3 regions of the Enterobacter sp. SA187 genome follow, and region 1 is predicted to be linked to each of the others. Evidence: predicted binding sites of a transcription regulator. Region 1 holds the regulator's gene; each other region holds the start of a gene.

Region 1 (10,825 bases):
CACCCGCTGGTGGACCGTGGGCGTGCGCCCGATGTTCAAATGGACGCCGATCATGAGCACCCTGCTGGAAGTGGGCTACGACAACGTGAAATCACAGCGTACCGACGACACCAACAACCAGTACAAAATCACCCTCGCGCAACAATGGCAGGCTGGCGACAGCATCTGGTCCCGCCCGGCTATCCGCGTATTCGCTACCTATGCGAAGTGGGATGAGAAATGGGGTTACGCTAACACCAACGCGGATACCGCTGCCGGTTATACCAGTGGTTTAGCGTACAACGATACCTCCGCCCGTACCTTCAGCCGTGGCGACAACGACGAAGTGACCTTCGGCGCGCAGATGGAAATCTGGTGGTAATCCCCCGTTAACCTGACGTAATGACCAAAAGAGGGGCGTAAGCCCCTCAACCCTTTGGGTGACGCGCGCTATTGCCTGGCAACCGTGGCACCTGTGAATTCAGAGGTGAAAACAATGAAAATGAAAAAAAGTCTCGTCGCATTCTGTCTGAGCGCCAGCCTGCTGGCGGCATGCCCGCTTTCCGCGCTGGCGGACGTCAACTTTGTTCCGCAAAACACCAGCAGCGCCCCGGCTATTCCGGCGGCGGAGCTGCAAAAACTGACCTGGACGCCGGTTAACCAGTCCAAAGCCCAGACCACCACGGTGGCGACCGGCGGACAAACCATTAACGTGCCGGGGATCAGCGGCCCGGTGATCGCCTGGAGCGTGCCGGCCAATATCGGTGAACTTACGCTGACGCTGACCAGCGAAGTGGATAAACAAACGCAGGTCTTTGCGCCGAACGTTTTAATCCTCGATCAGAACATGACGCCATCCGCCTTCTTCCCGAGCGACTATTTCACCTATCAGGAGCCGGGCGTGATGAGCGCCGATCGGCTGGAAGGCGTGATCCGCCTGACGCCTGCGCTGGGTCAGCAAAAAATCTACGTGCTGGCCTTTACCCGCGATCAGGATTTGCAAAAGACCACCAAACTGATCAACCCGGCGAAAGCCTATGCCAAAGGCGCGGGTAACGCGATCCCGGATATTCCCGATCCGCTGGCGCGCCACGTCACCGATGGCAAGCTGACGCTGAAAGTGAAAACCAACAGCGGCTCCAGCGTGCTGGTCGGCCCGCTGTTTGGCTCCTCCGGCCCGGATCCGGTGACGGTGGGCAATACTGCGGCTCCGGCTACCGCCTATAGCGCACCGGCAGCACCTGTTGCTGCGCCGGCCCCGGCACCTGTTCCGGCAGTGAAGAAAGAGCCGGTGCTGAACGAAACCGAAAACTACTTTAACCAGGGTATTCGTCAGGCCGTCGCCAAAGGTGAGATCGACAAAGCCCTGAAATTGCTCAACGAAGCAGAAAGCCTGGGATCAAAAACTGCCCGTTCAACCTTTATCAGCAGTGTAAAAGGCAAGGGGTAATTCACCCCGCAATGCTGATTTTGCTGTTTGGTGCGCCTTAACGGGCGCACCTTTTTTTGCGCCCCGCGCACGCTGTTGCGTATCTGTTACGCTTTTGCAAAGGACATGAACTTTGCCCGCCCGTCTGTGCCGGTTCTGCGATACAATACTTTTACGTTTTGTACCGGAGAGTAAGGCATGTCACACCCTGCGCTAACGCAACTGCGTGCGCTGCGCTACTTTGACGCAATCCCCGCGCTGGATCCGCAACTGCTCGACTGGCTGTTGCTGGAAGATTCCATGACCAAACGTTTTGAGCAGCAGGGCAAACAGGTGAGCGTGACGCTGATCCGTGAAGCCTTTGTCGCGCCGGATGAGATCCCTGAGGAGCTGCCGCTGCTGCCTGCGGAATCACGTTACTGGCTGCGCGAAATTTTACTCTGCGCTGATGGCGAACCCTGGCTTGCCGGGCGCACGGTGGTGCCTGAATCCACCCTCAGCGGGCCGGAGCTGGCGCTGCAAAAGCTGGGCAACACGCCGCTCGGACGTTATCTCTTTACCTCGTCTACGCTTACCCGTGACTTTATTGAAATTGGGCGTGAGGATACGCTGTGGGGACGCCGCTCCCGTCTGCGTCTGGGCGGGAAGCCGTTACTGCTGACGGAACTGTTTTTGCCGGCATCGCCGTTGTACTAAGAGGAAGATAAAATGGAGTGGAGTCTCACTCAGGATAAGCTGCTGGCCTTTCACCGCTTGATGCGCACCGATAAACCCATCGGCGCGCTGTTACTGTTATGGCCCACGCTGTGGGCGTTATGGGTCGCCACGCCGGGCGTACCGCCGCTGTGGATCCTGGCGGTATTTGTCGCGGGCGTCTGGCTGATGCGCGCGGCGGGCTGCGTGGTGAACGATTATGCCGACCGTAAAATCGACGGGCACGTTAAGCGCACGGCGAACCGTCCTATGCCCAGCGGCGCGGTAACGGAAAAAGAGGCGCGCACGCTGTTTGTGGTGCTGGTGCTGCTGGCCTTTGTGCTGGTGCTGACCCTGAACCTGATGACCATTGCGCTCTCGGTGGCGGCGCTGGCGCTGGCCTGGGTGTATCCGTTCATGAAGCGCTACACCCATTTACCGCAGGTGGTATTAGGTGCGGCCTTTGGCTGGTCCATACCCATGGCGTTTGCGGCAGTAAGTGAGTCCTTACCACTGAGCTGCTGGCTGATGTTTGTCGCCAACGTCTTATGGGCAGTGGCCTATGACACGCTCTATGCGATGGTTGACCGCGATGACGATCTGAAAATCGGCGTCAAATCGACGGCCATTCTGTTCGGGCGTCACGACAAACTGATCGTCGGCCTGTTGCAGGTAATAGTGCTGGCGCTGATGACCGCCGTCGGCTGGCTGAACGGGCTGGGCTGGCCTTACTATGCGTCGATAGCAGTAGCTGGTGCGCTCTTTATCTATCAGCAGTGGCTGGTGGTGAACCGCGAACGCGAGGCCTGCTTTAAAGCCTTTATGAACAATAACTACGTGGGTCTGGCGCTGTTTTTAGGGCTGGCGGTGAGTTATCTGCTGTAAATAAAAAAGGCCGGGAGGCGGTGACGCCTTACCTGGCCTGTGATTCTGTGCGTGTTTGTAGGCCCGGCAAGCAAGCGCCGCCGGGCATTACGTTATACCGCGTCCGTCTGACTGGTTGCGCTCTCAATCGTTAAGCGCACATCAGAGGTCACCAGATCGGCGAGCAGCTGATAAACCTGCAAGGTTTTCGCCGGATCCGCATCCCCCGTATCGCTGATATAGCCCTCGTCACGCAGCGTCAGCACCAGCGTACTGAACACCGCCTTATCGAAGAACTCCGGCGCGTTAATACCGTGTAGCACCGACAGACGCTGCGCCAGCGTGCGGCTCTCTTTTTCCAGCGTACTGCGGTTGATGGACGGGTTCGCGCTCAGCAGCCAGAAGGTAATGGCATAGCGTTGCAGCGTTTCACGGGCGCCGGCCGCCAGCAGTTGCAGCGTGCGGGAGCGTGACGGATTGATATGCAGACGATCGTCTTTATCAATGATCAGCCCCTGGCGCAGCAGTTCGGTGGTCAGGGTATCCAGTACCTCTCCTAACGCCTCTTTTTCCCAGCGCAGGAACAGCTCGGCTTTCAGCATCGGATACAGCGCTTCAACATGACGCAGCATCTCCTCGCGGGAGATATGGCGATGCTGGGTAATGATGGCCGCCATCAGGGAAGGCAGAACCAGCATATGCGCGATGTTGTTACGGTAGTAGGTCATCAGCACCGCCTGCTCGCGCGGCAGAATGATGATGTCGCCGATGGTATCTTTCTCGACTTCAAACTTGTTCATTTGCAGCGCGTGATCGATAAGCCCTGACGCGGTGCTGGCCGGCACGGTGGCGTCTTCTGAATAAGGCGCATTGCGCAGCAGATCCAGATAACAATCCAGCTGCTCGGTCAGCTGTTCGCGGGTCAGCGAACGCTGGCGTGACGCCAGCAGCGCCGTCGAACACAGGTTCATGGCGTTCGCCGCACCGGCGTTGTTAATACGCACCATCAGCTCGGCGGCGATGGTATTCACCGTCGGCGTCAGCCACGCCGGGCGCACCGCTTCAATAGGATCGATCGCTTCGCGCCACTCCGGCACATGCTGATTAAGATACGCATTCAGCGGGATCGGTTCGCCAAAGTTCACATAACCCTGGCCCAGATTACGCAGCTTGCTTAAGCCACGCACCATCTGCATCAGGTTCTCTTTCTCTTTGGTCGCGCCGCGCAGCTCTTTGGCGTAAGTACCCACTTCCATCACGTGCTCGTAGCCGATGTAAATCGGCACTAACGTAATAGGACGGGTGCCGCCGCGTAACATCGCCTGAAGGGTCATCGACAGGGTGCCGGTCTTCGGATCGAGCAGACGCCCGGTACGGGAACGACCGCCTTCCACAAAGTACTCCACCGAATAACCCCGGCTGAACAGCTCGCCGAGATACTCACGGAACACCGTCGAATAGAGTTTGTTGCCCTTAAAGGTACGACGGATAAAGAACGCGCCAAGGCGGCGGAAAATCGGCCCGGCGGGCCAGAAGTTTAGGTTAATACCGGCGGCGATATGCGGCGGCACCAGCCCCTGGTGGTAAAGCACGTAGGAGAGCAGCAGATAATCCATGTGGCTGCGGTGGCAGGGCACATAGACGATCTCGTGACCGTCGTGGGCCAACTGACGCACGCGCTCGGCGTTGTGGACGTTGATCCCCTGATACAGCCGGTTCCAGGTAAAGCTCAGAATGCGGTCAGAGACGCGGATCATTTCATAGGAGAAGTTCGCCGCAATCTCTTCCATCAGGGCGACGGCATTTTGCTGTGCCTTTTCATGGGAGATCTTTTTGCTGCGCGCTTCGTCTTCCACCGCGCGGGCAATGGCTTTTGAGGCCAGCAATTTATTGAACAGATCCTGACGCGCAGGCAGGCGCGGGCCGACCGCGGCCAGACGCTGGCGGGCAAAATGCATCCGCGCGACACGCGCCAGTTTCTGGGCGATAATTTTGTCAGTGCCATGTTCGGTGGCCATGCGGCGCAGCGAAACCGGCGGCGAGAAGCGCACAAAGCTGTCGCGTCCCAGCCAGGAGATAGCAAAGAATTTCTGTACGCCGTTAAGCATACGCAGCGGCGGGTTGACCTCGCCTTTCTCACGACCCGGCGAGCGGCCAAACATCACCGACACCGGCACCATTTGCACGTCCAGATCGGGGTGGTTGCGGTGCAGATCGAGGTAATCATGGAACAGCTTGATCGACTCTTCCTTCGGCGTGTACCAGGTGAACACGCGGGGTCCGCTGTGAATAAAGATATAGCGCGGCAGCAGCGTGCCGTCGATTTCGAGTGGCTCCAGCGGATCGGGCAGATCGTTTGCCAGACACTGCGCGCGCAGGGTCAGTAAATCTGCCTTCGAGTTGTACGGTAAGACGTACATAATAGGGCGTGAGGTATCAAGTCCCAGTTCCTGGGCAGGTTCTGCCGGAATGGGCTTGCTTTTTACCAACGCGCCTAATGGTAAATTAAGTAATTTGTAGTAAATTCGTGGCCAGCCGGACATATACGATGTGAAGCCTCTGGTTAATAATCCTGTTGCGCCGCAAGAATATCAGAAAGCGCGCGTAAATTCTGTTGTACCAAGGTCTGCTTGCATAGACATTGACGCTAATTACATAAAAAGGTTCTTTTGATGGCCAATAATACCACTGGGTTTACTCGCATCATAAAAGCAGCAGGGTACTCCTGGAAAGGCGTTCGCGCCGCCTGGATCAACGAAGCGGCGTTTCGTCAGGAAGCGGTAGCGGTGATCCTGGCGATTGCCATTGCCTGCTGGCTGGATGTGGACGCTATCACGCGCGTGCTGCTGATCGGCTCGGTAGCGCTGGTAATGATAGTGGAAATTCTGAACAGCGCGATTGAAGCGGTGGTGGACCGTATCGGCACGGATTTTCATGAACTTTCCGGGCGCGCAAAGGATATGGGCTCGGCGGCGGTGCTGATGTCCATCCTGCTGGCGCTCGCCACCTGGGGCATGCTGTTGTGGTCGCATTATCGATAATGCTCGCATAAATCGACAAACTCCGCTGTTTTGCTCAAAATTCGATTCCAAATTTCACTTTGCCTGTATATACTCACAGCATAACTGTATATGCAACCAGGGGGCGGTATGAAAGCTTTAACGGCCAGGCAGCAAGAGGTGTTTGATCTCATTCGGGATCACATCAGCCAGACAGGCATGCCGCCGACGCGTGCGGAGATCGCGCAGCGCTTGGGGTTCCGTTCCCCGAACGCGGCTGAGGAACACCTGAAAGCGCTGGCGCGCAAAGGCGTGCTGGAGATCGTTTCCGGCGCGTCCCGCGGTATTCGTTTACTGCTTGAAGATGTTGACGGACTGCCGCTGGTCGGGCGTGTCGCGGCAGGTGAACCGCTGCTGGCGCAGCAGCACATTGAAGGCCATTATCAGGTCGATCCCAATCTCTTTAAACCGAATGCAGACTTCCTGCTGCGCGTTAGCGGCATGTCGATGAAAGATATCGGCATTATGGACGGCGATCTGCTGGCGGTGCACAAAACCCAGGAAGCCCGCAACGGCCAGGTCGTGGTCGCGCGTATTGACGATGAAGTGACCGTTAAGCGCCTGAAGCGTCAGGGTAATACCGTGCAACTGCTGCCGGAAAACAGCGAGTTTTCTCCTATCGTGGTTGACCTGCGCGAGCAGAGTTTCACCATCGAAGGGCTGGCCGTCGGCGTGATCCGCAACGGTGAGTGGCTTTAATCTCTTCTTTCCACGCGGCGGCAACATCATGATTGCCGCCGCGCGTCCGTTTCCCTTCTGGTAATTCAACGTGGCCTTTCTGACGACTTCCGACAAAGCGTTGTGGCGTCTTGCGCTGCCGATGATTTTTTCCAATATCACCGTGCCGCTGTTGGGGCTGGTGGATACCGCAGTCATTGGTCATCTCGACAGCCCGGTGTATCTGGGCGGCGTGGCGGTTGGCGCCATGGCCACCAGCTTCCTGTTTATGCTGCTGCTTTTTCTGCGCATGAGTACCACCGGTTTTACCGCCCAGGCCTTTGGCGCAAAAGATCCCCATGCCCTTGCGCGGGCGCTGGTGCAACCACTGCTGCTGGCGTTGATCGCCGGTTTCGCCATCATCCTCTGTCAGACCCCGCTGATTAATCTCACACTGCACATTGTGGGCGGCAACGACGCGGTGCTGGAGCAGGCGCGGCGTTTTCTGGAGATCCGCTGGCTGAGCGCCCCGGCGTCGCTGGCGAACCTGGTGCTGCTCGGCTGGCTGCTGGGTATCCAGTATGCCCGCGCGCCTGTGGTGCTGCTGGTGGTGGGCAACGTGCTGAATATTGCCCTCGATTTATGGCTGGTGATGGGGCTGCACATGAACGTGCAGGGCGCTGCGCTCGCCACCGTCATTGCGGAATACGCCACTTTTGTGGTCGGCCTGCTGATGGTACAACGCGGGTTGCGTCGCCGGGGGATCAGCCTGGCGATGCTGAAGACCGCCTGGCGCGGCAATATAAGGCGGCTGCTGGCGCTTAACCGCGACATCATGCTGCGCTCGCTGCTGCTTCAGCTGTGCTTTGGTTCCATTACCGTGATGGGCGCGCGTCTGGGTGGCGACATCGTGGCGGTGAACGCCGTGCTGATGACGCTGCTGACTTTTACCGCCTACGCCCTGGATGGTTTTGCCTATGCAGTTGAGGCCCATTCCGGGCAGGCCTATGGCGCGCGCGATGGCAGCCAGTTGCTCAGCGTCTGGCAGGCGGCCTGTCGGCAGTCGGGGATAGTGGCGCTGGCGTTTGCGATGGTGTACGCGCTGGCCGGTGAGCAGATTATTTCGCTGCTGACCTCCCTGCCGGATCTGCAACGGCTTGCCGGGCACTACCTTGGCTGGCAGGTGATTTTACCGATCGTGGGGGTATGGTGTTATCTGCTCGACGGCATGTTTATCGGTGCTACCCGCGGGACGGAAATGCGTAACAGTATGGCCATCGCCGCCGCCGGTTTTGCCCTGACGCTGCTCAGCGTACCGCTGCTCGGTAATCATGGTTTATGGCTGTCGTTAACCGTCTTCCTGGCGCTGCGTGGGATTACGCTGGCGTGGATCTGGCGTCAGCACTGGCAGCACGGCACCTGGTTCTCATAAGTTCACTGGCGCTTTATTGCGTTGATGGTTAAATATTCCGAATAATCTCCGCTTCGACATCTCCTTAACTACAATAATTATCACGTTCAGCAGAAATCGAACGAACTGATGGATACTGAATATATTTTTATTCAAACCGAACGATGAGGATATCATTATGAATAAAGACGAAGTCGGCGGTAACTGGAAACAGTTCAAAGGTAAAGCGAAAGAACAGTGGGGTAAATTAACCGACGATGATATGACTGTCATCGAAGGTAAACGCGACCAGCTGGTTGGTAAAATTCAGGAGCGTTACGGCTACCAGAAAGACCAGGCTGAGAAAGAAGTTGGTGACTGGGAAACCCGTCACGATTACCGCTGGTAATCACGGACTTCTGCGGCAATTAGCGTTACAGCTACCCTGCCCGAAAGGTACAAGGATGTACCAACCTCTCTCTACATTCCCACCTTATTTCTAACGCGGTTTTTTCTTCACCTGAATGCTGTGATCGTGCTGACAGGCACCCTGATGACGACAGGCTTCCACTTCTGAACATGCCGCACATAAACCATGCGCTTCAATGACATTATGGCGTAGCGCAAAACCCATTCGCGCGGCCAGACCATGCATAATATCTTCCACACCTTCCGCCGCTTCTTCTTTGACGGCTCCGCAACGATCGCAGATAAACATTGCCGACGTATGGGCCGGATTATCAAAAAGATGACACAGCACATAGCTGTTGGTGGACTCAACTTTATGCACAAAGCCCTGCTCCAGCAGGAAGTCCAGCGCACGATACACCGTGGGCGGCTTCGCCTGTGGCTCAGATACCCGTAATAAATCCAGCAGATCGTAAGCGCTGATCGCCCCTTCCTGCAGGCTTAATAGCCGTAATACTTCCAGGCGCTGTGGAGTCAGGCGCACATTGCGTTGCACGCAGAGCTTTTCAGCCTGCGCTAACATCTCCTGCGAAGTGGTCTTATCCATGGGCATCCTCTGGTGGCCGGGTGCGAAAACATCCACTTTATCATGTTCTGCCTTAAACGCCGAGATCCGCACGCAGGTGTGCTATATCTGAAGCATTATTTATGAAGGAGAAAGGACATGAAAAAGCCCGACTGTATTCGGCACTGGCGGGATCTCGAAGGTCCCGACGAATCAGGCTACCCGGACAGCGATGAACGTTTTTCTGTTGGCGCGCCTCTTGCCCGAAAACTCGGGCTTACGCGGCTGGGTATCCATCACGAACGTCTACCTCCGGGCCGACGCACATCGTATCCGCACGCGGAAAGCGATGAGGAGGAGTTTATTTATGTGCTGGAAGGGAATCCGGAGGCGTGGATTAACGGCTATTTATGGAAACTGGAACCGGGCGACAGCGTTGGATTTCCTGCCGGAACCGGCGTTTGCCATACCTTTATCAATAACACCATGGAAGAAGTACGCCTGTTGGTCGTGGGGGAGGCGAATAAAAGAAATAACCGCATTTATTACCCGCTCAATCCCGACTATGCCGCCACGCGGGACGATCGCTGGATAGACCATCCTCCGCAGTTTTTCGGCCCCCATGATGGAAAACCTTCACGAAATTAATTTCGTCTTCTATAAATTAATAGGCCCGTCACCGGAACGGGAAAGCAGTGAATAAGACCATCAGCGTTAAAACATCCTTTAAATTGAATTAGCCGTATTTAACATCGTTGTTCACAGCAATAGTTCATCCCCGTTCGGGCGATAACTGTCGGGGTAAGATGTTCAATTATTCAAAGAAGAGCAAACTGTGAAAAAAACATTCAAATATTCAATGGTTACTCTCGCTGTCTCCTTTTTTGTGGCAAATCAGGCGTCAGCGGCCAATACCTGGGCAGAAGCGCGTGGCGACGCAATGGGTGGTACGGGTGTTGCTTCCGCGAGCTATGGCAGCGGCGCACTCATTAACCCGGCCTTGCTGGCCAAAGCAAAGCCGGATGACAGCGTGACTGTGATCCTGCCAGCCGTGGGCGCGCAAATCACCGACAAAGACAATCTTCAGGATGAGATTGACGAAATTAATGACAAAGTCGACCGCTACAGCGACGTTGTCGATAACCTTACCGCAGCGCAAATTATTGCTAACCCGCTGGGCACTATCGGGCAATTCCAGAGCGCCGCTAAGGATCTGGCGGATGAGCTGGAATTCCTTGATGGTAAAACCGCGCGCGCAAGTGCCGGCGCTGGCATTGCCGTTAGTATTCCTAACGACGTGCTGTCGGTGGCCTTCGTAACTAAAGCCCATGCGCATGCCCGCGTCAGTTCGAACATTGATCAGCAGGATATTACTTACCTGCGCAGCATCCAGAACAGCAGGCTGGTGGCCGTCGGTGAAGCGCTTAATGCCGCGCTGTCGCCAAACGGCTCTGATGAAATCACCGAAAATCTGAACTCCACCGCCTCCGGGCGCGCGGCTATCGTCTCGGATTACGGTATCGCTGTTGCCCGTCAGTTCCAGGTGGGTGAAGTTCCGGTTTCTATCGGCGTAACGCCGAAATTCCAGAAAACCTGGGTCTATAACTACACCACCTCCATTTACGATTACGACAGCGACGATTTCAAAAGCAGCCGTTATCGTACCGACGACAATGGTTTTAACGTCGATGCCGGTATTGCGGCAGATTTCGGCGAAAACTGGACCGTAGGCGTGAGCGGGCAGAACCTGATCTCCCGCGACATCGACACCAAAGATATCA
Region 2 (10,825 bases), 560 kb from region 1:
TCCGACGCTGGCTTCCACGCTGAAAAATACCATCAACATTGCCGTGCAACAGCGTACAACGGTAGGCCTGGTGGGGTTGGGGGTGGCGCTCTACTCCGGTGTTAACTGGATGGGCAACCTGCGCGAAGCGATCCGCGCCCAGTCGCGTGACGTCTGGGAGCGTAACGCCCAGGACGATGAAAAGTTCTGGGTGAAATATCTGCGCGATTTTGTCTCGCTGATTGGCCTGCTGGTGGCGCTGATCATTACGCTTTCCATCACGTCCATTTCCGGCGCAGCGCAGGAGATGATCATTTCGGCGCTCTATCTGGATTCTATCGAGTGGCTGAAACCGGCCTGGCGGCTGATTGGTCTGGCGATTTCCATCTGCGCCAACTATCTGCTGTTCTTCTGGATCTTCTGGCGACTGCCGCGCCACAGACCGCGTAAGCGGGCGCTGATGCGCGGGACGCTTATTGCCGCCATTGGCTTTGAAGTGATTAAAATTATCATGACCTATACCCTGCCTTCACTGGTGCAGTCGCCGTCCGGCGCGGCCTTTGGTTCGGTGCTCGGTATCATGGCGTTCTTCTACTTCTTCGCCCGTCTGACGCTGTTCTGCGCCGCCTGGATCGCCACCGCAGAATACAAAGACGACCCGCGAATGCCGGGAAGAAAACACCGCTAAACCTATTATCGGGCTGAATAAAAACGCAAAATTTCAGCCCGATTCATCATTTCAGCATTATTATCCAGTCCGTAACTTTTATTTAACCGAAAACCAGTTTTATATTCTGATATTAAAAAAGTGTGAAGCATTTCATGGATGCCAAATCTCAGGCATGAAAATTATTCACTTTTTGCGCAATTAATCGCCGCCTCGCTGCTTTGTAACGGATTGAAATGTCGCTTTTGCTGTGCGTAATATGGCCGTCCGTTCGCCATAAAATAAGAAATATCTATGCAAGCTACAGCCACAACCCTCGACAATGAGCAGGAAAGCCCGCCGGTAAACTCACGCAATAAGGTCGTTGTTGCCTCCCTGATTGGCACCGCCATCGAGTTTTTCGATTTTTATATTTATGCCACCGCGGCGGTTATCGTCTTTCCACATATCTTCTTCCCGCAGGGCGATCCGACAGCGGCCACGCTACAGTCGCTGGCCACTTTCGCCATCGCCTTTATCGCCCGTCCGATTGGCTCGGCGGTATTTGGTCACTTTGGCGATCGCGTGGGACGTAAAACCACGCTGGTGGCGTCACTGCTGACGATGGGGATTTCCACGGTGCTGATCGGCCTGCTGCCGGGCTATGAAACCATCGGCATTTTCGCCCCGCTGCTGCTGGCGCTGGCGCGTTTTGGTCAGGGCCTGGGCCTTGGCGGTGAGTGGGGTGGCGCGGCGTTGCTGGCGACAGAAAATGCGCCGCCGCGTAAACGCGCCCTGTACGGCTCCTTCCCGCAGCTCGGCGCGCCCATTGGCTTCTTCTTTGCCAACGGCACCTTCCTGCTGCTCTCCTGGCTGCTGACCGACGAGCAGTTCATGAGCTGGGGCTGGCGCGTACCCTTCATTTTCTCTGCCGTGCTGGTGCTCATCGGTCTGTACGTGCGCGTGTCGCTGCATGAGTCGCCGGTGTTTGCTAAAGTCGCCGCGGCGAAAAAACAGGTGAAGATCCCGCTGGGTACGCTGCTGACGAAACATCTGCGCGTCACCATTCTCGGCACCTTCATCATGCTGGCGACCTATACGCTGTTTTACATCATGACGGTTTACTCAATGACCTACAGCACCACGCCTGCGCCTGTGGGACTGGGGATGCCGCGTAATGAAGTGCTGTGGATGCTGATGCTGGCGGTAATTGGTTTTGGCGTAATGGTGCCGGTAGCCGGTCTGCTGGCTGATGCTTATGGTCGCCGTAAATCAATGATTGCCATTACCTCGATGATCATTATTTTTGCGCTGTTTGCCTTCCCGCCGCTGCTGGGTTCCGGAAGCCAGGCGCTGGTAATGGTGTATCTGCTGCTGGGTCTGAGTCTGATGGGCCTGACCTTTGGCCCGATGGGCGCGCTGCTGCCGGAGCTGTTCCCGACGGAAGTACGTTATACCGGCGCGTCGTTCTCCTATAACGTGTCGTCAATTCTCGGCGCGTCTGTGGCCCCGTATATCGCCGCCTGGCTGACCGCCAATTATGGCCTGTTCTATGTCGGCATCTATCTGGCCGCGATGGCCGGTCTGACGTTAATCGCGCTGATCCTTACGCACGAAACGAAAGATCAGTCGCTGTAATAAATTTGCCCCTCTCCTGTTCAGGAGAGGGGAATATACTCACGCCGTGCGCAGGTTCTGCGCTGCTTTCACCATGTTCGCCAGTGCGCTGCGGGTCTCCGGCCAGCCGCGGGTTTTCAGGCCGCAGTCCGGGTTCACCCATAAACGCTCCGCCGGTACACGCTGCGCCGCCTTTTTCAGCAGCGCTTCGATCCACTCCACGCTCGGCACGTTCGGCGAGTGAATGTCATACACGCCCGGCCCGATTTCGTTCGGGTACTCGAACTCTTCAAAGGACTCCAGCAGCTCCATGTCAGAACGCGAGGTTTCGATGGTGATCACGTCGGCGTCCAGCGCGGCAATGGAATCCATGATGTCGTTAAACTCGCAGTAACACATGTGGGTGTGGATCTGTGTGTCATCGCGTACCACGGCGGCGTTAATCCGGAAGGCTTCGACGCCCCATGCCAGGTAGTCAGCCCAGTCGCTGCGGCGCAGCGGTAAACCTTCGCGCAGGGCCGGTTCGTCAATCTGAATGATGCCAATGCCCGCCGCTTCCAGATCCGCCACTTCATCACGCAGCGCCAGGGCGATCTGTTTAGCGATAGTTTCACGGCTGACGTCTTCACGCGGGAAGGACCAGCAGAGAATGGTCACCGGGCCGGTCAGCATGCCTTTTACCGGTTTGTCAGTCAGCGACTGGGCGTACTTCGCCCACTCCACGGTGATGGCTTCCGGGCGGCTGACGTCGCCAATCACCACTGGCGGTTTTACGCAGCGGGAGCCATAGCTCTGCACCCAGCCGTTTTGCGTGAATACGAAGCCGTCGAGGTGTTCGCCAAAGTATTCCACCATGTCGTTACGCTCGGCTTCGCCGTGCACCAGCACATCCAGCCCTAAGCGTTCCTGTTCGGCAATCGCCTGTTTGATATGTCCGGCGATGCCGGTGCGGTAATTGCCCGCGTCCAAACGTCCCTGTTTGAAATCCAGACGCAGGCCGCGGATCTCGGTGGTCTGCGGGAAGGAGCCGATGGTCGTTGTCGGCCACGCCGGCAGGTTGAAGCGTTCACGCTGGGCTTTTGCGCGTTCTGCATAAGCACTCTGGCGCTGGCTGTCCTGCGGGGTGATGGCCGCCAGACGCTGCTCCACGGCGGGGTTATGTACCCGCGCTGAACTGCGACGCGCCTGGATCGGGGCGCTCCATTCTGTCAGTTTTACCGTATCGCCGCTGTTCAGCGCATCGCGCAGCAGCGCCAGTTCTTCACATTTTTGCAGCGCAAAGGCGAACCAGCTTTTAACTTCCGCATCAAGGCGGGTTTCCACCGAGAGATCGATCGGGCTGTGCAGCAGCGAGCAGGACGACGCCACCCACAGATCGCGTTTACCGACAATCGGCTGGATCTGCGCGTATTTCTCTGTCAGATCGGCACGCCAGACGTTACGGCCATTAATTAAACCGGCGGACAGCAGCCAGTCGGACGGCAGACGGCGATGCAGTTCATTGACGTCATCCTTGCCGTGTACCAGATCCACATGCAGCCCCTGCACAGGCAGCGCGGTGATGGTGTCGAGGTTAGGCGTCACGCCTTCAAAATAGGTGGTCAGCAGCAGTTTGACCTGTCCGGTGAGCGCATCGTAGGCCGGTTTAAAGGCGTCCAGCCACGCCTGCGGCAGCTCCAGCACCAGCGCCGGTTCGTCAATCTGCACCCACTCAACGCCGCGTTTCGCCAGCTCGCCCAGCACCTGCTGATAGACCGGCAGAATATCGTCCAGCAGGCTCAGACGATCAAACTGCTCGCCTTTCACTTTGCCGAGCCACAGGTACGTCACCGGCCCCAGCAGCACAGGTTTGACGTTATGGCCCAATGCCAGCGCTTCATCCACCTCTTCCAGCAGCTGCGTCCAGGTGAGTTTGAACTGCTGGCCTTTGGTGAATTCCGGCACCATGTAGTGATAGTTGGTGTTAAACCATTTGGTCATTTCTGCGGCCGCAGCCGGTTCGCCGGTCGGCGCACGGCCACGGCCAATGCGGAACAGGGTGTCGATGTCGACGGATCCATCGTTGTTCTGATGACGAGCCGGCACGTTGCCGAGCAGCAGGCTGGTGGTCAGAACATGGTCGTACCAGGCGAAATCGCCCACCGGCAGCAGATCGATACCCGCCTGTTTTTGTTGATCCCAGTGACGGGCGCGCAGTTCGCGCCCCACCGCCAGTAATTCTTCACGGCTGGTGTTACCCGCCCAGTAGCTTTCTTGCGCTTTTTTCAGCTCGCGACGCAGGCCAACGCGAGGGAAACCGAGGGTGTGGTTGCGAATTGTCATAATTTCTTCCTCTAATGAATTATAAATCCTGTGGATTTTGAATTTAGGGAAGGCGGCAAGTTTGCTCATCCCCGGGAGCTTACATCAGTAAGTGACCGGGGTGAGTGAACGCAGCCAACGCACCATAAATTTAAAAGACATTGGATTTTTAGCCGTCCAGATGTTTACACATCTATAATTGGCAGTTACTGTATATTCCTCAAGCGCAAATTGTTCATGCCGGAGTGAAGGACTTTCATGATCGAGATTAAACATCTGAAAACGCTACAGGCGTTACGGAATAGCGGATCGCTGGCGGCGGCGGCAGCCACGCTGCATCAGACGCAATCCGCCCTCTCCCACCAGTTCAGCGATCTGGAGCAGCGCCTTGGCTTTCGGTTATTTGTGCGTAAGAGTCAGCCGCTGCGCTTTACGCCGCAGGGCGAGATCCTGTTACAGCTGGCGAATCAGGTACTGCCGCAAATCAGCCGGGCGCTTCAGGACTGCAACGAGCCGCAGCAAACGACGCTGCGCATTGCCATTGAATGCCACAGCTGCATTCAGTGGCTGACCCCGGCGCTGGAAAATTTCCGCGCGAAATGGCCGCAGGTGGAGATGGATTTCAAATCCGGCGTGACCTTCGATCCCCAGCCCGCGCTGCAACAGGGGGAACTGGACGTGGTGCTGACCTCCGATATTCTGCCGCGCAGCGGTCTGCACTATTCACCGATGTTTGATTTTGAAGTGCGGCTGGTGCTGGCCCCGGATCATCCGCTGGCGGCAAAAGCGCGTATTACGCCGGAAGATTTAGCCTGCGAAACGCTGCTGATTTATCCGGTGCAGCGCAGCCGGCTGGATATCTGGCGGCATTTCCTGCAACCGGCAGGCATCACCCCGGCGCTGAAAAGCGTCGATAACACGCTGCTGCTGATCCAGATGGTGGCGGCAAAAATGGGCATCGCGGCGCTGCCGCACTGGGTGGTGGAGAGTTTTGAGCGCCAGGGCCTGATCGTGACCAAAACCCTGGGCGAGGGATTGTGGAGCCGGCTGTACGCCGCCGTGCGCGATGGCGAGCAGCGTCAGCCGGTAACGGAAGCCTTTATTCGCTCAGCGCGGAACCATGCCTGCGATCATCTTCCTTTTGTGCGGAGCGCGGAGCGACCCACCGGCGATGCACCCACAGCGAAGCCACTATCACCGACCCACCAATAATAAAGCTGGGCCAGTGCGGCTGCTGATGCCAGATCGCCAGGTTAACCAGCAGACCGGCGGGCACATGCATATTGTTCATGATGCCCAGCGTGCCCGCATCCACCTGTGTGGCGCCATAGTTCCACATGAAGTAGCCAATGCCGGAGGCTGCCACGCCAAGAAACACCAGAATGCCCCATTGCAGCGTGGTTTCCGGTAATTTCTGCGCGTTGCCCATCATAAACCAGGCGATCGCCGCCACCACGAACGCGCCCATATAGAACCAGGCAAAGGCGTTATGCTGCGGCATTGGACGGGTTTCCATCAGGCGTTTATAGCCCACCATTCCCAGCGCAAAGCTGATGTTTGACAGCTGCACCAGCAGCAGGCCCATCCAGAAGTGATCGGTGACCTGATCGTAACGGATGATCCCTGCGCCAATCACCGCCAGCAGGGCGCTAAATGCATAGCCCCAGCGCAGGCGGCGCTTGCTCATCAGATCATAAATCAGGGTGATGTACAGCGGCGTGAGCACGGTGAACAGCAGCAGTTCCGAAACCGTCAGGTACAGATAAGCATGGAAGCTCAGCATATACATGATGCCGAGCTGCATGGCGCCCACCAGCATATAGAGCGCAATGGTTTTCAGATCGTGCCCGCGGGTGCGCAGAAAAGGTAAAAAGACCAGCGCCGCGAGGCCGACGCGCACCAGCACGGCGAAATAGCTGTCAACGTGACCGGCAAGGTATTCGCCAAACAGGCTGAAGGAAAACGCCCACAGAACGGTGGTGATGATCAGTAACGCCACAATGAATGTCTCTTTGATTAATGAGCATTCATTGTAGCGGACTTCATGGTTGACAACTGATTGCTATTTAATCAATCGAGAAACAACTTGCGCAGGTAATTGGGCACAGCGTTGTCGGCGTTGGTGCCGATCACTTCCAGCTCCGGATGCAGATCTTTCAGCCGCTGGTGGGCGTTAGCCATAATGCAGCCTTTACCGGCCATCGAGAGCATTTCCGCGTCGTTCATGCCGTCGCCAAAGGCGATGCAATCCGCTAAGCCATAGCCCATCGCTTTGGATACCGCTTCCAGCGCGTGGCCTTTCGAGACGCCGCCCGCCATCACTTCCAGACAGGTGAGCGTGGAAAAACTCACGTTAACGCGATCGCCCCAGCGGGCGTTGATCGCCTGCTCCAGCGGCAGCAGCTTTTCATGGCTTTCGCAGCTGAAGAAAATTTTGCTGACGTTGTCGGCGTCCAGCAGGCCTGGCTCAAAGAGGGAATAGCTGAAAACCGCCTCTTTGAAAAAGCGCATTTCATCGGGACGATGACGGTTAATAAACCATTCGTCGTCACGGTAGACGTTGGTGAGAATATCCGGGTTCGCATGCACCACGCCAAACAGGTCGCTGGCAATATCGCGATCCAGGTTATGAGTGAAGACCAGATTGCCATCGGTATCATGCACACGCGCACCGTTGGAGGTGATCATATAGGCTTTGATGCCGAGATTATCGCGGATCTGGCCCACGTCGACGTGGTGACGGCCAGTGGCGAAGACAAAGTTAACGCCCCGCGCGGTCAGCAGCTTTAACGTCTCTTTCGCATAAGGGGAAAGGGTATGGTCGGGCGAGAGCAGCGTGCCATCTAAATCAGACGCAACAACCTGATACATAAGAAAATTCAACCTCTGGACAAAGCGGGAGACCCGCCGGGTGAGTTATGCCTGTCGAAAAAATCGACGATGGCGTTAAGCGCGACTGAGCGCATAGCGTCCTTTTCAAAAAGGATCTCATGGTAAGCGCCATTAATGACCAGCGGTTTGCCTCCTTCACAGGGATGGCCCGCTGCGGCGCGAATTTCACAATAACGATCGTGCATGCGGTTATCCACTACCCGCTCTTCTTCTGCCTGGATAAGCAGCATGGGCGTGGCGTCGTTGGCGGCGCCTTCCAGCACCATCTCGCCCGCGCGTATTCCTTCCCGTACCCAGTGATTCGTTGGCCCGCCGACGCGCAGCTGCGGATCGTCAGCATAAAAGCGCAAGTTGCGCCGGTAGCGTTCCCGGCTGTGGGTCAGCACGTTGAGGCTGTAGGGCAGCGGCTGCCAGCGTCCGGTGCCGATGGCGTAGCTTTCGCGCATACGCGGGTTGCCTTCGGCCCAGTCAAGAATGTGTCGCACCATCCAGTCCGGCAGACGGATAACAATGCCAAACATCGGCGCGGTCAGGGCGATGGCATCACAGGCCTGCGGCGTGCGTTGCAGAAACAGCGTGGAGATCGCGCCGCCCATGGAATGCCCCAGAATGTAGCGTTTGCGCCACGGGCCTGGCGTCACTTCCTGCGCCCAGAAAGCCGCCAGATCGTCGACGTAATCATCAAAATTATCGACGTGACCGCGATGGCTGTCGGAAAGCAGACGCCCGGAGCGCCCCTGCCCGCGGTGATCGATGATCAATACGTCAAAACCGAGATGAAACAGATCGTACGCCACTTCGGCATACTTCACGTAGCTTTCGATGCGTCCGGGGCAGACGACAATCACCCGATCGTGGCCGAGCGCGCGAAAGCGCACAAAGCGGATCGGGATATTATCGACGCCGATGATTTCGGCTTCCTCGCGCTGACGCCAGAAATCGGTCAGCGGTCCGTGAGTGAAGGCCGCATACGCGTTTTCTCTTGTTTCCCAGTCCATTTTCTGCCGAAACATTGGGTCTGAACCCCCGACTGCCGTGTATTATCGTTTTTTCAGGCCGCGCTACACCGTACCCAAACACCAAGGTATTGTGGCATAAAAAATGTCATCCAGGGAGTTTCACATGACCTTCGAATGGTGGTTCGCTTACCTCATCACGTCAATTATCCTCAGCCTGTCGCCGGGCTCCGGGGCGATCAACACCATGACTACCGCCATGACGCACGGCTATCGCGGCGCGGCGGCCTCCATCAGCGGTCTGCAGACCGGACTTGCCATTCATATCGTGCTGGTGGGTATTGGTCTGGGTACGCTGTTCTCCCGTTCTGTAATGGCCTTTGAAGTGCTGAAGTGGGCGGGCGCGGCCTATCTGGTATGGCTGGGTATTCAGCAGTGGCGCGCGGCGGGGGCACTGGATCTCAATACGCTGGCGAGCACCCAGTCGCGTGGGCATCTGTTCCGCCGGGCGGTGTTTGTGAACCTTACCAACCCCAAAAGCATTGTGTTTCTTGCCGCGCTCTTCCCGCAGTTTATCGTGCCGCATCAGCCGCAAATCATGCAGTACGTGGTGCTCGGCACCACCACCATCGTGGTGGATATTATTGTGATGATTGGATACGCCACGCTGGCGACGCGGATTGCGTCATGGATCAAAGGCCCGCGCCAGATGAAAGCGCTCAACCGGATCTTTGGATCGCTGTTTGTGCTGGTGGGCGCGCTGCTGGCCTCCACCCGTCATGCGTAAGTAAATCGGGAAAGCGGCTCGCAAATTTTGTTTTGTCGCAGTGCCAGAATGCCGCCATTGAAGTCACCACGGACGGCATAACATGGCGCAAGCTGCGACACCCCATGATTCGGTATTCAAAACCTTCCTCTCCCGCGTGGAAACCGCGCGGGATTTTATTGACATTCACCTGCCGCCAGACCTGAGAACGCTCTGCGATCTGGATACGCTGCGCCTGGAATCCGGCAGTTTTGTCGAAGACGATTTGCATCCCTACTACAGCGATATTCTTTATTCGCTAAAGACGACCAGTGGTGATGGCTATATCTATGTGCTTATCGAGCACCAAAGCTCGCCCGATAAACATATGGCATTCCGGTTGATGCGCTACGCGGTGGCCGCCATGCAGCGCCACCTGGAGGCCGGGCATTCCACTCTGCCACTGGTGATCCCGGTGCTTTTCTATCAGGGGCGACGCAGCCCCTGGCCCTGGAGCCTGAACTGGCTGGACGACTTTCAACAGCCGCAGCTGGCCCGGCAGCTCTACAGTAGCCCATTCCCGCTGGTGGACATTACGGTGATCCCCGATGAGGAAATCATGCAACATCGCAGCATGGCGGCGCTGACCCTGATCCAGAAGCATATCCGCCAGCGTGATATAGCCCTGCTGCTAGACAGACTCGCCAACCTGCTGCGGGAAAAGCACATGAGCGGACAACAAATTGCGGTACTGATAAAATATATGATTCAGGCAGGAGAAACGCATGACGTGAAAACGTTATTGTATGAACTGGCGCGCCGCGTGCCACAACAAGGAGACAAGCTGATGACAATCGCTGAACAGTTAAAATTGATGGGGCGGACAGAAGGACTCCTGCAAGGGATACAAGAGGGAATACAGGAAGGAATTCGGGAAGGACTACAGCAAGGGATACAGCAAGGACTACAACAAGGGATCCTCGAAGGACAACGCGCTGCTCGACAGGAGATTGCGCGACAGATGCTGCAAAAGGGCTTCGACAAAGACGCGATTATGGATATGACCGGCCTGACGCAGGACGAGTTGCAGCACCTTTGCCACTAAAAATCACCCACCCGTCTTTTATGCCGGGTGGGGAAAAGTTAGCGGGAAATAATCAGATGAATGCCGAAGCCCGCGAACAGCGCGCCGGCAACGCCATCGATCCATTTCGCCATCCGCTGATAACCGCGACGCATCGACGGCAGCGCGAACAGGCTCGCCACGACGGTGAACCAGGCGAAGGTTTCCAGCGAGATCAGTACGAAAATGCCCCAGCGTTCCGCGGAGCCGACGTTATCGCCGACAAACAGCGAGAACACCGAACCGAAGTAAATAATCGCCTTGGGATTCGCCAGATTAGTCAGCAGACCTTTCAGGAAACTACGTCCGCTGGTCGCCAGTTCCACCTGCGGCGTCGGTGCGCTGCTGTCCTGCTTTTTCAGCGCCCCGCGCAACAACTGGTAACCCATCCAGCACAGATACAGCCCGCCGCCGACCATAATAATGTTATGCAGCCACGCCATTTTTTCGAGGATCAGGTGCAGGCCAAGCAGCGCCACGCCCGCCCAGACCATCACGCCCGTGGTGATGCCCAGCACGCCCATCATGGCTTCTTTACGTGAACGGCTAACGGCAGTCTGTGAAAC
Region 3 (10,825 bases), 1.3 Mb from region 1:
TCGGTGCGGGCGCTGCGTCGGGTGGCCAGGTGGATGCCGCTAACCTTATCAAACCGCTGCTCTCCAGCGGTAAGATCCGCGTGATGGGTTCCACCACGTATCAGGAGTTCAGCAACATCTTCGAGAAAGATCGTGCGCTGGCGCGTCGTTTCCAGAAAATCGACGTCACCGAGCCGTCTGTAGAAGAAACCGTGCAGATCCTGAACGGGCTGAAGCCGAAGTACGAAGCGCACCACGACGTGCGTTACACCGCGAAAGCGGTACGTGCGGCGGTGGAGCTGGCGGTGAAATATATCAATGACCGTCACCTGCCGGATAAGGCGATTGACGTGATCGACGAAGCGGGCGCGCGTGCGCGTCTGATGCCGGTCAGCAAACGTAAGAAAACCGTCAACGTGGCGGACATCGAATCCGTGGTGGCCCGCATCGCACGTATTCCTGAGAAAAGCGTCTCGCAGAGCGATCGCGATACGCTGAAAAACCTCGGCGACCGCCTGAAAATGCTGGTCTTCGGGCAGGATAATGCGATTGAGGCGTTAACCGAAGCGATTAAGATGAGCCGTGCCGGTCTTGGCCAGGATCATAAACCTGTTGGCTCTTTCCTGTTCGCCGGGCCGACCGGGGTCGGGAAAACCGAGGTGACCGTGCAGCTGTCGAAAGCGCTGGGCATTGAGCTGCTGCGTTTTGATATGTCCGAGTATATGGAACGCCATACGGTCAGTCGTCTGATCGGCGCGCCTCCGGGATACGTCGGCTTCGATCAGGGCGGACTGTTAACGGATGCGGTGATCAAGCATCCGCATGCGGTACTGCTGCTGGATGAGATCGAGAAAGCGCACCCGGATGTCTTTAACCTGCTGTTGCAGGTGATGGACAACGGCACGCTGACCGATAACAACGGGCGTAAAGCAGACTTCCGTAACGTGGTGCTGGTGATGACTACCAACGCCGGGGTACGTGAAACCGAGCGTAAATCCATCGGCCTGATCCACCAGGATAACAGCACCGATGCGATGGGCGAGATTAAGAAGATCTTTACGCCGGAATTCCGTAACCGTCTCGACAATATTATCTGGTTCGATCACCTCTCTACCGAGGTTATCCATCAGGTGGTCGACAAATTTATTGTCGAACTCCAGGTGCAGCTGGATCAGAAAGGCGTGTCGCTGGAAGTCAGCCAGGAAGCGCGCGACTGGCTGGCAGAGAAAGGCTATGACCGTGCCATGGGTGCGCGTCCGATGGGACGTATCATTCAGGATAACCTGAAAAAACCGCTCGCCAACGAACTGCTGTTTGGTTCGCTGGTGGACGGCGGCCAGGTGACAGTGGCGCTGGATAAAGAGAAAAATGAACTGACCTACGGTTTTCAGAGTGCCCAGAAGCACAAAGCCGAAGCCGCGCATTAATCTCTTTTAAATAAAACAAAACCGGGTGAAAACCCGGTTTTTTTATGGCTGTACTTTTTCGCGGCAAATAAAAAAGGCCGGGATTGCCCGACCTTTAGTCTTTCTATACGCCAGTGAAGGCGTAGCAGCGATTGCTATTAGCGACTACGGAAGACAATGCGGCCTTTGCTCAGGTCGTACGGGGTCAGCTCAACAGTCACTTTGTCGCCCGTCAGAATGCGGATATAGTTTTTACGCATTTTACCGGAGATATGCGCAGTTACCACGTGACCGTTTTCCAGCTCAACGCGGAACATGGTATTAGGTAACGTATCCAGTACGGTACCCTGCATTTCAATATTGTCTTCTTTGGCCATCTAGTCCTCGGGGGTATCACTACCAAAATTTTTTTGAACCGGCAAGATAATGCCGAAATTCATCAGTTAAGTAAAGATTTGCGCGGATAATTACGCAGCAAAGTAACCTTGGCGTATTGCCCACATTATAAACCGACGCGTAAAAGCGCGAACGTAAAGGGGAGCGACAAGATAAACGAAGGGCGTTACCTGATTCGAGCTAGTCCCAAACGGTGGCGGGGCAACAGGCAGAAGCTACTCTGCGCGTCCATTATAACACTCTGACAAGAAATGTGCCGAAAACATTCACCGCGTGGGCGTAAATAACGTCCGCGGCACCCAAAAATGTGGCGGCATCTTTTGCAGACGCATCGCATTCAGGTGTTGCAGATATTCCCGCCGCGGAATATCTGTCGCGCCGAGAGAGGCGGTATGTTCATTTAATACCTGGCAGTCGATCAACTGGCCGCCCTGACGCAGGAAATCCTCGCACAATACCAGCAGCGCCGTTTTCGAGGCGTTCACCCGGCGGCTGAACATTGACTCGCCGCAAAACAACGCGCCCTGCGACACGCCGTACATGCCGCCAACCAGCTCATCCCCTTCCCAGACTTCGATGGAATGGGCGTAGCCCAGCTCATGCAGACGATGATACGCCAGCACCACATCCGGCGTGATCCAGGTACCTTCATCACGATCATGGGCGCAGCCTGCGATCACCCGTCCAAAATCATGATTGAGGGTGACGCGGTAAGGGGAACGCTTGTGAAAGCGGGCCATGCTGCGGCTGAGGTGAAACTGTTCCGGCCACAGGACGGCGCGTGGATCCGGCGACCACCACAGGATAGGGTCGCCCGGAGAAAACCAGGGAAAGATGCCGCGCTGATAAGCCATCAGCAGGCGGGCAGGGCTGAGATCGCCGCCCAGCGCCAGCAGCCCGTTAGGTTCACGCAACGCCCCTTCGGGCGAGGGAAAAGCAACAGAATGACGAGATAACTGAACCAGGCGCATGACCACAACGCTCCACAACGCAACAAGGAATGATTCAAATTTACAGCCGTTGCTTAAACCGGTAGTAGCGACCCTGTTTTGCCATTAACGCTGCGTGATTACCTTGCTCAATTATTTCACCGTTGTCCATCACTATTATTTGATCGCATTGCGACAAACCACGCAAACGGTGGGTAACCATCAGCACCGTTTTGCCTTTCGTCACTTCAGCAAGCAAATCAAGGATTTGACTTTCAGTGGTGGCGTCCAGCCCTTCGGTCGGTTCGTCCAGTAAAAACAGCGGCGCATCATGCAGCAAAGCACGGGCGATCGCCAGACGGCGCAGTTCGCCGCCGGAGAGCTGCCTGCCGCCTTCGCCCAGCCAGCTGTTCAGCCCGCCGTCATCAAGCAACTTTTCCAGCCCGACCTGAGTCAGCACTGTCGCCAGCGCCTCATCGGAAGCGGCAGGGGAGGCTAACAGCAGGTTATCACGCAGGGTGGCGCTGAACAGATGCACCCGTTGCGGCACCACGCTGATGGTGGCGCGCAGGGCGGCTTCGCTGAGACTTGTCAGCGGCTGACCGTTCAGCAGGATCTCGCCCTGCTGCGGATCCCATGCCCGCGTCAGCAGTTGCAGCAGCGTTGATTTACCGCAGCCGGTGCGTCCCAGAATGGCCACACGCTGCCCGGCGGTCACTTCCAGCGATACGCCTTTCAGCGCTGGCTGTACCTGTTGCGGATAGGTGAAGGACACGGCGTCAAGCCGCAGATCGACCTGCGCAGGCATGGCCGTTTCCCCGGCAGAGAAAGTCACTTCCGGCGGGCAATCGGTGATCTCGGTGATACGACGCGCAGAGGCGATCACCTGGCCTAAATGCTGGAACGCGCCTGTCACTGGTGCCAGCGCTTCGAAGGCGGCCAGCGCGCAGAAAACAAAGAGCGCAATCAGCGGACCGGGCTGGGTATTGCCGCCCACGCCGCCCGCCGCCAGCCACAGCATGGCAATCACCGCAAAGCCGCTAATCAGCAGCATCAGCGCCTGGGCAAGCGCCGTCAGTTCAGACTGACGACGCTGGGCGTCATGCCAGCTTAATTCGGTATTCTCCATCTGCTCACGGTAGCGTTGGCTGGCGCCAAAAATGGTCAGCTCAGCCTGGCCCTGCAACCAGCTGGTCAGGTGCTGGCGATACTGACCGCGCAGCGCGGTCAGTTTTTCACCGGTGGATTTACCCAAGCGGTAAAACAGCGGCGGCAGCAGGAGTAAGGTCAGCAGCATAATGCCGCCGAGCGTCAGCGCCAGCGTGACATCCAGCACGCCAAGACCCAGCGTCACCACAAGGATGACGACCAGCGCGCCGACCAGCGGCGAAATCACCCGCAGATAGAGATGATCCAGCGTATCCACATCCGCCACCACGCGGTTTAGCAGATCGCCCTGACGGAAACGCGCCAGCCCGGCAGGAGAAAGCGGCAGCAGCTTGCTGAAGGTGGAAACGCGCAGATGAGAAAGAACGCGGAAGGTGGCATCGTGGCTGACCAGCCGCTCAAAATAGCGGCCAGCGGTGCGCGTAATGGCCGCGCCACGCACCCCGGCGGCGGGAAGCATATAGTTAAAACTGTAAATACCCGCCACGCCAACCACCGCCGAGGCGGAGAGGAACCAGCCGGAGAGGGTCAGCAGACCGATACTGGCCAGCAGCGTCACAATGGCGAGCACCACGCCCAGCGTCAGCAGCCATTTATGGCGTTTATATAATGCGAGATAGGGAAGGAGCGCGCGCATTTAAATTTCCTCCTGGCGATGGGCGAGCAGGGCGGCGAAAGGCCCGCCTGCGGCGGCGAGAGCGGTATAATCGCCTTGTTCAACCAGCCTGCCGTTTTGCATCACCCAGATACTGTCCCAGTTCGTCAGTCCTTCCAGTTGGTGGGTCACCATCAGGGTGGTCTGACGCAGCGAGGCGGTATTCAGCGCCTGCATGACACGCTGTTCGCTGTGCGCATCCAGACTGGCGGACGGCTCATCCAGCAGCATCAGCTGGCTGGCATTCAGCAGCGCACGCGCAACGGCCACGCGCTGGGCCTGCCCGACGGACAGACGCGCCGCCTGATCGCCCACTGGCGTATCGATCCCCTGTGGCAACTGCGGCAAAAATTCGCTCACCCAGGCGGCGTCCAGCACGGCTTTAAGCTCTGCTTCGCTGGCGTCCGGCCGGGCCAGCAGCACGTTATCGCGCAGCGTGGTCGCCGGAAGCTGTGGATTCTGCCCGACCCAGCTTAGCTGCCTGCGCCACGCCAGCGGATCGAGATCGCGCAGCTCGACGCCGTTGATTTGCAGCGATCCTTCATAGCTGAGAAAACCGGAGAGGGCGTTAATCAACGAGCTTTTCCCGGAACCGCTTTGCCCGACCAGCACCACGCGCTGCCCGGCAGGAAGGGTAAAATCGAGCGGCCCAGCAAGGATCGCGCCTTCCGGTGATTTAATCACCGCGCCGCGGGCCATCACGCTGACCGGCTCATCGGTATTCAGCGTGCGTTCGCCGCGTTCCGGCCATGCCAGCGGCGTTTCGAGGAAGGTTTTCAGGCTGTCAGCCGCGCCAACGGCCTGCGCTTTTGCATGATAGAAGGTGCCCAGATCGCGCAGTGGCTGGAAGAACTCCGGCGCGAGGATCAGCGTCAGGAAGCCCGCAAACAGCGTGACGCCTGCGCCATAGTGACCAAAATTCAACTCGCCCAGATAAGAGAAGCCGAAATACACCGCGACCAGCGCAATAGAAAGGGAGGTAAAGAATTCCAGCACGCCGGAAGATAAAAACGCCATGCGCAGCACTTCCATCGTGCGGCTGCGGAAATCCTGGGATGCCTGGCGAATATTCTCGGTTTCCGCTTCACCCCGACCAAAAATGCGCAGCGTTTCCATACCGCGCAGGCGGTCCAGAAAATGCCCGCTTAATCTGGCCAGCGCTTTAAAATTGCGGCGGTTCGCATCTGCGGCGCCCATGCCGACCATCGCCATAAACATCGGGATCAAGGGCGCGGTGCCGAGCAAAATCAGCGCGGCGGCCCAGTTGGTCGGGAAAATCGTCAGCACAATCAACAGCGGTACGCTGGCAGCCAGCGCCATCTGCGGCAAATAGCGCGCATAGTAATCGTGCATGTCGTCGATCTGCTCAAGGATGAGCGTCGCCCAGCTGCCCGCCGGTTTTCCCTGGATCCACGCCGGGCCTGCCTGTTGCAGACGGTCCAGCACCAGACGGCGGATCTCATAGCGGATGTGCAGACCGGCATGGAAGCCGACGCGTTCGCGCAGCCACACTACCCAGGCGCGGAGAATAAACACCAGCACCAGCAGCACAAAGGGCAGCAACAGCGCCTCGCGGGGAATATTTTCCATAATCATATGATTAAGGATGGTGGCCAGCAGCCAGGCCTGAGCCACGATCAATATGCTGCTGACAAGCCCCAGAATGCGGGAGGTCATCAGCCAGCGACGGGAAATTACGCTTTGCTGTTTGAGCCAGCGGGTTAGTTCTTGTTGACGGGTTTTATTCATTGCGCGCTTAGCAGGTAAAGTGACCATAAATTTATGCACGGCAATGTTACAACGGCGAAAAAATAAAGGCGACTGATAGTCGCCTTCTTTACTTTGTCTTTAAGTGCCTTACTCGCTGAAATTATTTACTGTTTTCAGCCAGACCGTCGAGATAACGTTCAGCATCCAGCGCGGCCATACAACCGGTTCCGGCAGAGGTGATCGCCTGACGGTAGATATGATCCATTACATCGCCCGCCGCAAACACGCCCGGAATGCTGGTCTGGGTCGCGTTGCCGTGGATCCCCGACTGCACTTTGATGTAGCCGTTTTCCAGCTCCAGCTGACCGTCAAAAATAGCGGTGTTCGGGCTGTGGCCAATGGCGACGAACAGACCGGCAACTTCTAAAGATTCCACGTTATCGCTGTTCTGCGTATCGCGTAGGCGCAGGCCGCTCACGCCCATCTGGTCGCCGGTCACTTCTTCCAGCGTACGGTGAGTGTGCAGCACGATATTGCCGCTCGCCACTTTATCCATCAGACGTTTGATCAGAATTTTTTCCGCGCGGAAGGTGTCGCGGCGGTGGATCAGGTGCACTTCCGAGGCGATGTTCGCCAGATAAAGCGCTTCTTCAACCGCTGTATTGCCGCCGCCAATCACCGCTACTTTCTGGTTGCGGTAGAAAAAGCCGTCGCAGGTAGCGCAGGCGGATACGCCGCGTCCTTTGTAAGCTTCTTCTGACGGCAGGCCGAGATAGCGGGCGGAGGCGCCGGTGGCGATGATCAGCGCATCACAAGTGTACTCGCCGCTGTCGCCGGTCAGACGGAACGGGCGGTTTTGCAGATCCACTTTACTGATGTGATCGAAAAGAATTTCCGTTTCGAATTTCGCAGCGTGTTCATGCATACGCTCCATCAACAGCGGTCCGGTCAAATCATGCGGATCGCCAGGCCAGTTTTCCACTTCAGTGGTGGTCGTGAGCTGGCCGCCTTTTTCCATACCGGTGATCAGTACCGGGTGCAGGTTAGCGCGTGCAGCATAGACCGCAGCGGTGTAACCAGCGGGGCCTGAACCAAGGATAAGCAGCTTACTGTGTTTAGCCGTGCCCATGAGATCCTCATTATAGTTAGCGGACAATGCGCAGGATTGTAGGGAATTTACGGGCGTAAAAAAAGGGTGCAGCGACTATGTTAATGATTTGTGTAGCCGATGAATCTACCCCGGCGGGGAGATCCATAATAAATTCTACTGAAATTTGGCCTGTTATAAGGCGATAAAATGAGGTTTGCCAGGAGGTGTTGATGAATATCTGGCATGTTGTACTAAAAAAAGATGTTTTGCTTTGACAATCCCCTGCGCATTTGCGAAAACATTCGAGGAAGAAAAAAAGCAGTGTTTCGCGCATGACGCAAATTCATGCATGCAAATGCCATTTTACCGGGTTATTGAAATCGACGCACGGCGTGGACAGACGCCATGCGCGATATTAATAGCTGCCGCTGGCAACGGTCTTCTCAATACAGACCCCTGGAATATGTAGCGCAACTAACAATAACCAGCGATGCATAAACCGACGGGCAAAGACTCTCAACAGTGAAGTGCACAGGGTCAAGGCAGGAGTAGGGAAGGAATACAGAGAGACAATAATAATGGTAGATAGCAAGAAGCGCCCTGGGAAAGATCTCGACCGTATCGATCGTAACATTCTTAACGAGCTGCAAAAGGATGGGCGTATTTCCAACGTCGAGCTTTCAAAGCGAGTAGGACTTTCTCCAACGCCGTGCCTTGAGCGCGTGCGCCGGCTTGAAAGACAGGGTTTTATTCAGGGCTACACAGCACTGTTAAACCCGCACTATCTGGATGCATCACTTCTGGTTTTTGTTGAGATTACTCTGAATCGTGGCGCGCCGGATGTGTTTGAGCAGTTCAATGCCGCAGTACAAAAACTTGAAGAAATTCAAGAGTGTCATTTAGTATCCGGTGATTTCGACTACCTGTTGAAAACACGCGTGCCGGATATGTCGGCCTATCGCAAACTGTTAGGGGAAACCCTGCTGCGTCTGCCGGGCGTGAACGACACCCGTACCTATGTTGTTATGGAAGAAGTTAAACAAAGCAATCGTCTGGTTATTAAGACGCGCTAACACGGAACAGGTGCAAAATCGGTGTAGTTTGATTACACTCCTGTTAATCCATACAGCAACAGTGCCGGGGCAACCTGGCGCTGTTCTCCGTTTTAGCATCAAGGACCTGGAGAGCCTTACTTGAGCCAGGAATATACTGAAGACAAAGAAGTCACACTGACCAGATTAAGTAGCGGGCGTCGTCTACTCGAAGCACTGCTGATTCTGGTTGCCCTGTTTGCTGTCTGGTTGATGGCGGCGCTACTCAGCTTTAACCCTTCCGATCCCAGCTGGTCACAGACCGCATGGCATGAACCTATCCATAATCTGGGTGGCGTGCCGGGCGCATGGCTGGCTGATACCCTGTTCTTTATCTTTGGGGTGATGGCTTACACCATTCCGGTAATCATCATCGGCGCCTGCTGGTTTACGTATCGTCATCGCGCAACGGAAGATTACATTGACTATTTCGCGGTCTCGCTGCGTCTGATCGGCGTGCTGGCGCTGGTGCTCACCTCCTGCGGCCTTGCGGCCATCAATGCCGACGATATCTGGTACTTTGCCTCCGGCGGCGTGATCGGCAGCCTGTTAAGTACAGCCATGATGCCGCTGCTGCACAGCAGTGGCGGAACCCTCGCGCTGCTCTTTATCTGGGGAGCGGGGCTTACGCTCTTTACCGGCTGGTCCTGGGTCAGCATCGCGGAAAAGATTGGCAGCGTTATCCTTAATATCCTGACCTTCGCCAGTAACCGCACCCGTCGCGACGACACCTGGGTCGATGAAGACGACTACGAAGACGACGAGTACGAAGAAGACGCCCCCGTACAGCGCGAATCACGCCGGGCGCGGATCATGCGCGGCGCCCTGGCGCGCCGTAAACGCGTCGCCGAAAAATTTGCTAATCCATTGGGTCGTAAAACCGACGAGGCGCTGTTCTCCGGTCGCAGGATGGACGATGAAGAAGAGATTCAATACAGCGCCCGCGGCGTGGCCGCGGATGCCGATGACGTGCTGTTCTCCAGCACTAAAGCGACAGGCGCGCCGCAGTGGGATGAATACGATCCGCTGCTGAGCGGGCATAGCGTCAGCGAACCCCTTGCGGCAGCAGCCGTGGCGACCACGGCGGCGCAGGCATGGAGCGCTCCGGTAGAACCTGTCATGCAGGCACCGGCTCAGCCAGTGGCCGAGCCGCCTTATGTGGCGCCACCTGTCCAGCAGCCTCCTGTGGCGCAGTATGCCGCGCCGGAAGAGCCTTCATACTATCAGCCGCCTCAGCCGCCAGTGCATGAACATGAAAATTACGCGGCACAGGCGCCGGTCTACTCCGAGCCAGAAACCTATGCCGCGGTCACGCCGGAACCGGAGCCGCACGTTCAGCAGCAATGGCAGCAGCCGGAACCGCCGGCAGTAGAGCCAGAACCTGCGCCTGAACCGGAAGAAATTAAACATACCCGTCCGCCGCTTTACTATTTCGAAGAAGTAGAAGAGAAGCGCGCCCGTGAGCGGGAGCAGCTAGCCGCCTGGTATCAGCCTATACCTGAACCAGTCCAGCCGGAACCTGCGCCAAAACCTGCCCCGGCACCGTCTGCGCCAGCCGTCGAGCCTGCGCCCGTTGTTCCAGCCGCCGCGCTTAAAGAAGCCTCAACCGCCGCTGCTGCAGGTGCTGCCGCCGCCGGGCCGGTATTCAGTCTTGCCGGTAGCGGCGCGCCACGTCCGCAGGTGAAAGAGGGCATTGGTCCGCAGTTGCCGCGCCCGAATCGGGTACGGGTGCCGACGCGTCGTGAACTGGCGTCCTATGGTATTAAACTGCCGTCCCAGCGGATGGCGGAAGAGCGCGCCCGTGAAATGGATTACGCTTCTGAGGATGAAGCGGACGCCATGCAGCAGGACGAACTGGCCCGTCAGTTTGCTTCCACGCAGCAAAGTCGTTATGGCGATGAGTACCAGCACGATCAGACCGGCACTGAAATAAATGAAGATGAGGTTGCGGAAGCGGAACTGGCGCGCCAGTTTGCTGCCGCTCAGCAACAGCGTTATTCGGGTGAGCAGCCCGCCGGGGCAACGCCTTTCTCTCCGGCTGATTTTGACTTCTCTCCGATGAAGGCGCTGGTGGATGACGGCCCGACTGAACCGCTGTTCACACCTGGCGTAATGCCAGAATCGCAGCCTGCCACGCCTGCGCCGCAACCCTATCAGCAACCTGCTGCGCCGCAGTACCAGCAGCCTCAGCAGCAGCCCGTCGCGCCGCCGCAGTACCAGCAGCCTCAGCAACAGCCTGTTGCGACGCCGCAGTATCAGCAGCCCCGGCAGCCTGCTCCGCAGGACAGCCTGATCCACCCGTTACTGATGCGTAACGGGGACAGCCGTCCGGTACCGAAACCGACCACCAGCCTGCCGTCGCTGGATCTGCTGACGCCGCCGCCGAGCGAGACGGAGCCGGT

Evidence for each region. Region 1 encodes LexA, which represses DNA repair genes until DNA is damaged. Its sites were predicted from a motif close to TNCTGTATGTACATACAGNA; they were not measured.
Region 2: the regulator LexA is predicted to act here: its motif matches at 4,751-4,770, upstream of metR (HTH-type transcriptional regulator MetR).
Region 3: the regulator LexA is predicted to act here: its motif matches at 8,444-8,463, upstream of BMF08_RS13180 (DNA translocase FtsK 4TM domain-containing protein).

The regions. Positions count from the first base shown of each region.
Region 1 is NZ_CP019113.1:1,494,256-1,505,080, forward strand. It holds gene BMF08_RS07175 (maltoporin) at 1-361, shown strand, start outside; gene malM (maltose operon protein MalM) at 476-1,429, shown strand; gene ubiC (chorismate lyase) at 1,607-2,104, shown strand; gene ubiA (4-hydroxybenzoate octaprenyltransferase) at 2,117-2,986, shown strand; gene plsB (glycerol-3-phosphate 1-O-acyltransferase PlsB) at 3,079-5,508, opposite strand; gene BMF08_RS07200 (diacylglycerol kinase) at 5,638-6,006, shown strand; gene lexA (transcriptional repressor LexA) at 6,115-6,723, shown strand; gene dinF (MATE family efflux transporter DinF) at 6,794-8,113, shown strand; gene BMF08_RS07215 (CsbD family protein) at 8,271-8,480, shown strand; gene zur (zinc uptake transcriptional repressor Zur) at 8,571-9,086, opposite strand; gene BMF08_RS07225 (cupin domain-containing protein) at 9,204-9,692, shown strand; gene BMF08_RS07230 (conjugal transfer protein TraF) at 9,904-10,825, shown strand, end outside.
Region 2 is NZ_CP019113.1:937,418-948,242, forward strand. It holds gene yhjD (inner membrane protein YhjD) at 1-667, shown strand, start outside; gene BMF08_RS04615 (MFS transporter) at 941-2,263, shown strand; gene metE (5-methyltetrahydropteroyltriglutamate--homocysteine S-methyltransferase) at 2,303-4,564, opposite strand; gene metR (HTH-type transcriptional regulator MetR) at 4,802-5,755, shown strand; gene BMF08_RS04630 (carboxylate/amino acid/amine transporter) at 5,643-6,542, opposite strand; gene yigL (sugar/pyridoxal phosphate phosphatase YigL) at 6,614-7,414, opposite strand; gene pldB (lysophospholipase L2) at 7,423-8,448, opposite strand; gene rhtB (homoserine/homoserine lactone efflux protein) at 8,558-9,178, shown strand; gene BMF08_RS04650 (Rpn family recombination-promoting nuclease/putative transposase) at 9,261-10,241, shown strand; gene rhtC (threonine export protein RhtC) at 10,280-10,825, opposite strand, start outside.
Region 3 is NZ_CP019113.1:2,753,903-2,764,727, forward strand. It holds gene clpA (ATP-dependent Clp protease ATP-binding subunit ClpA) at 1-1,406, shown strand, start outside; gene infA (translation initiation factor IF-1) at 1,544-1,762, opposite strand; gene aat (leucyl/phenylalanyl-tRNA--protein transferase) at 2,048-2,752, opposite strand; gene cydC (heme ABC transporter ATP-binding protein/permease CydC) at 2,793-4,514, opposite strand; gene cydD (heme ABC transporter permease/ATP-binding protein CydD) at 4,515-6,281, opposite strand; gene trxB (thioredoxin-disulfide reductase) at 6,403-7,371, opposite strand; gene lrp (leucine-responsive transcriptional regulator Lrp) at 7,911-8,405, shown strand; gene BMF08_RS13180 (DNA translocase FtsK 4TM domain-containing protein) at 8,526-10,825, shown strand, end outside.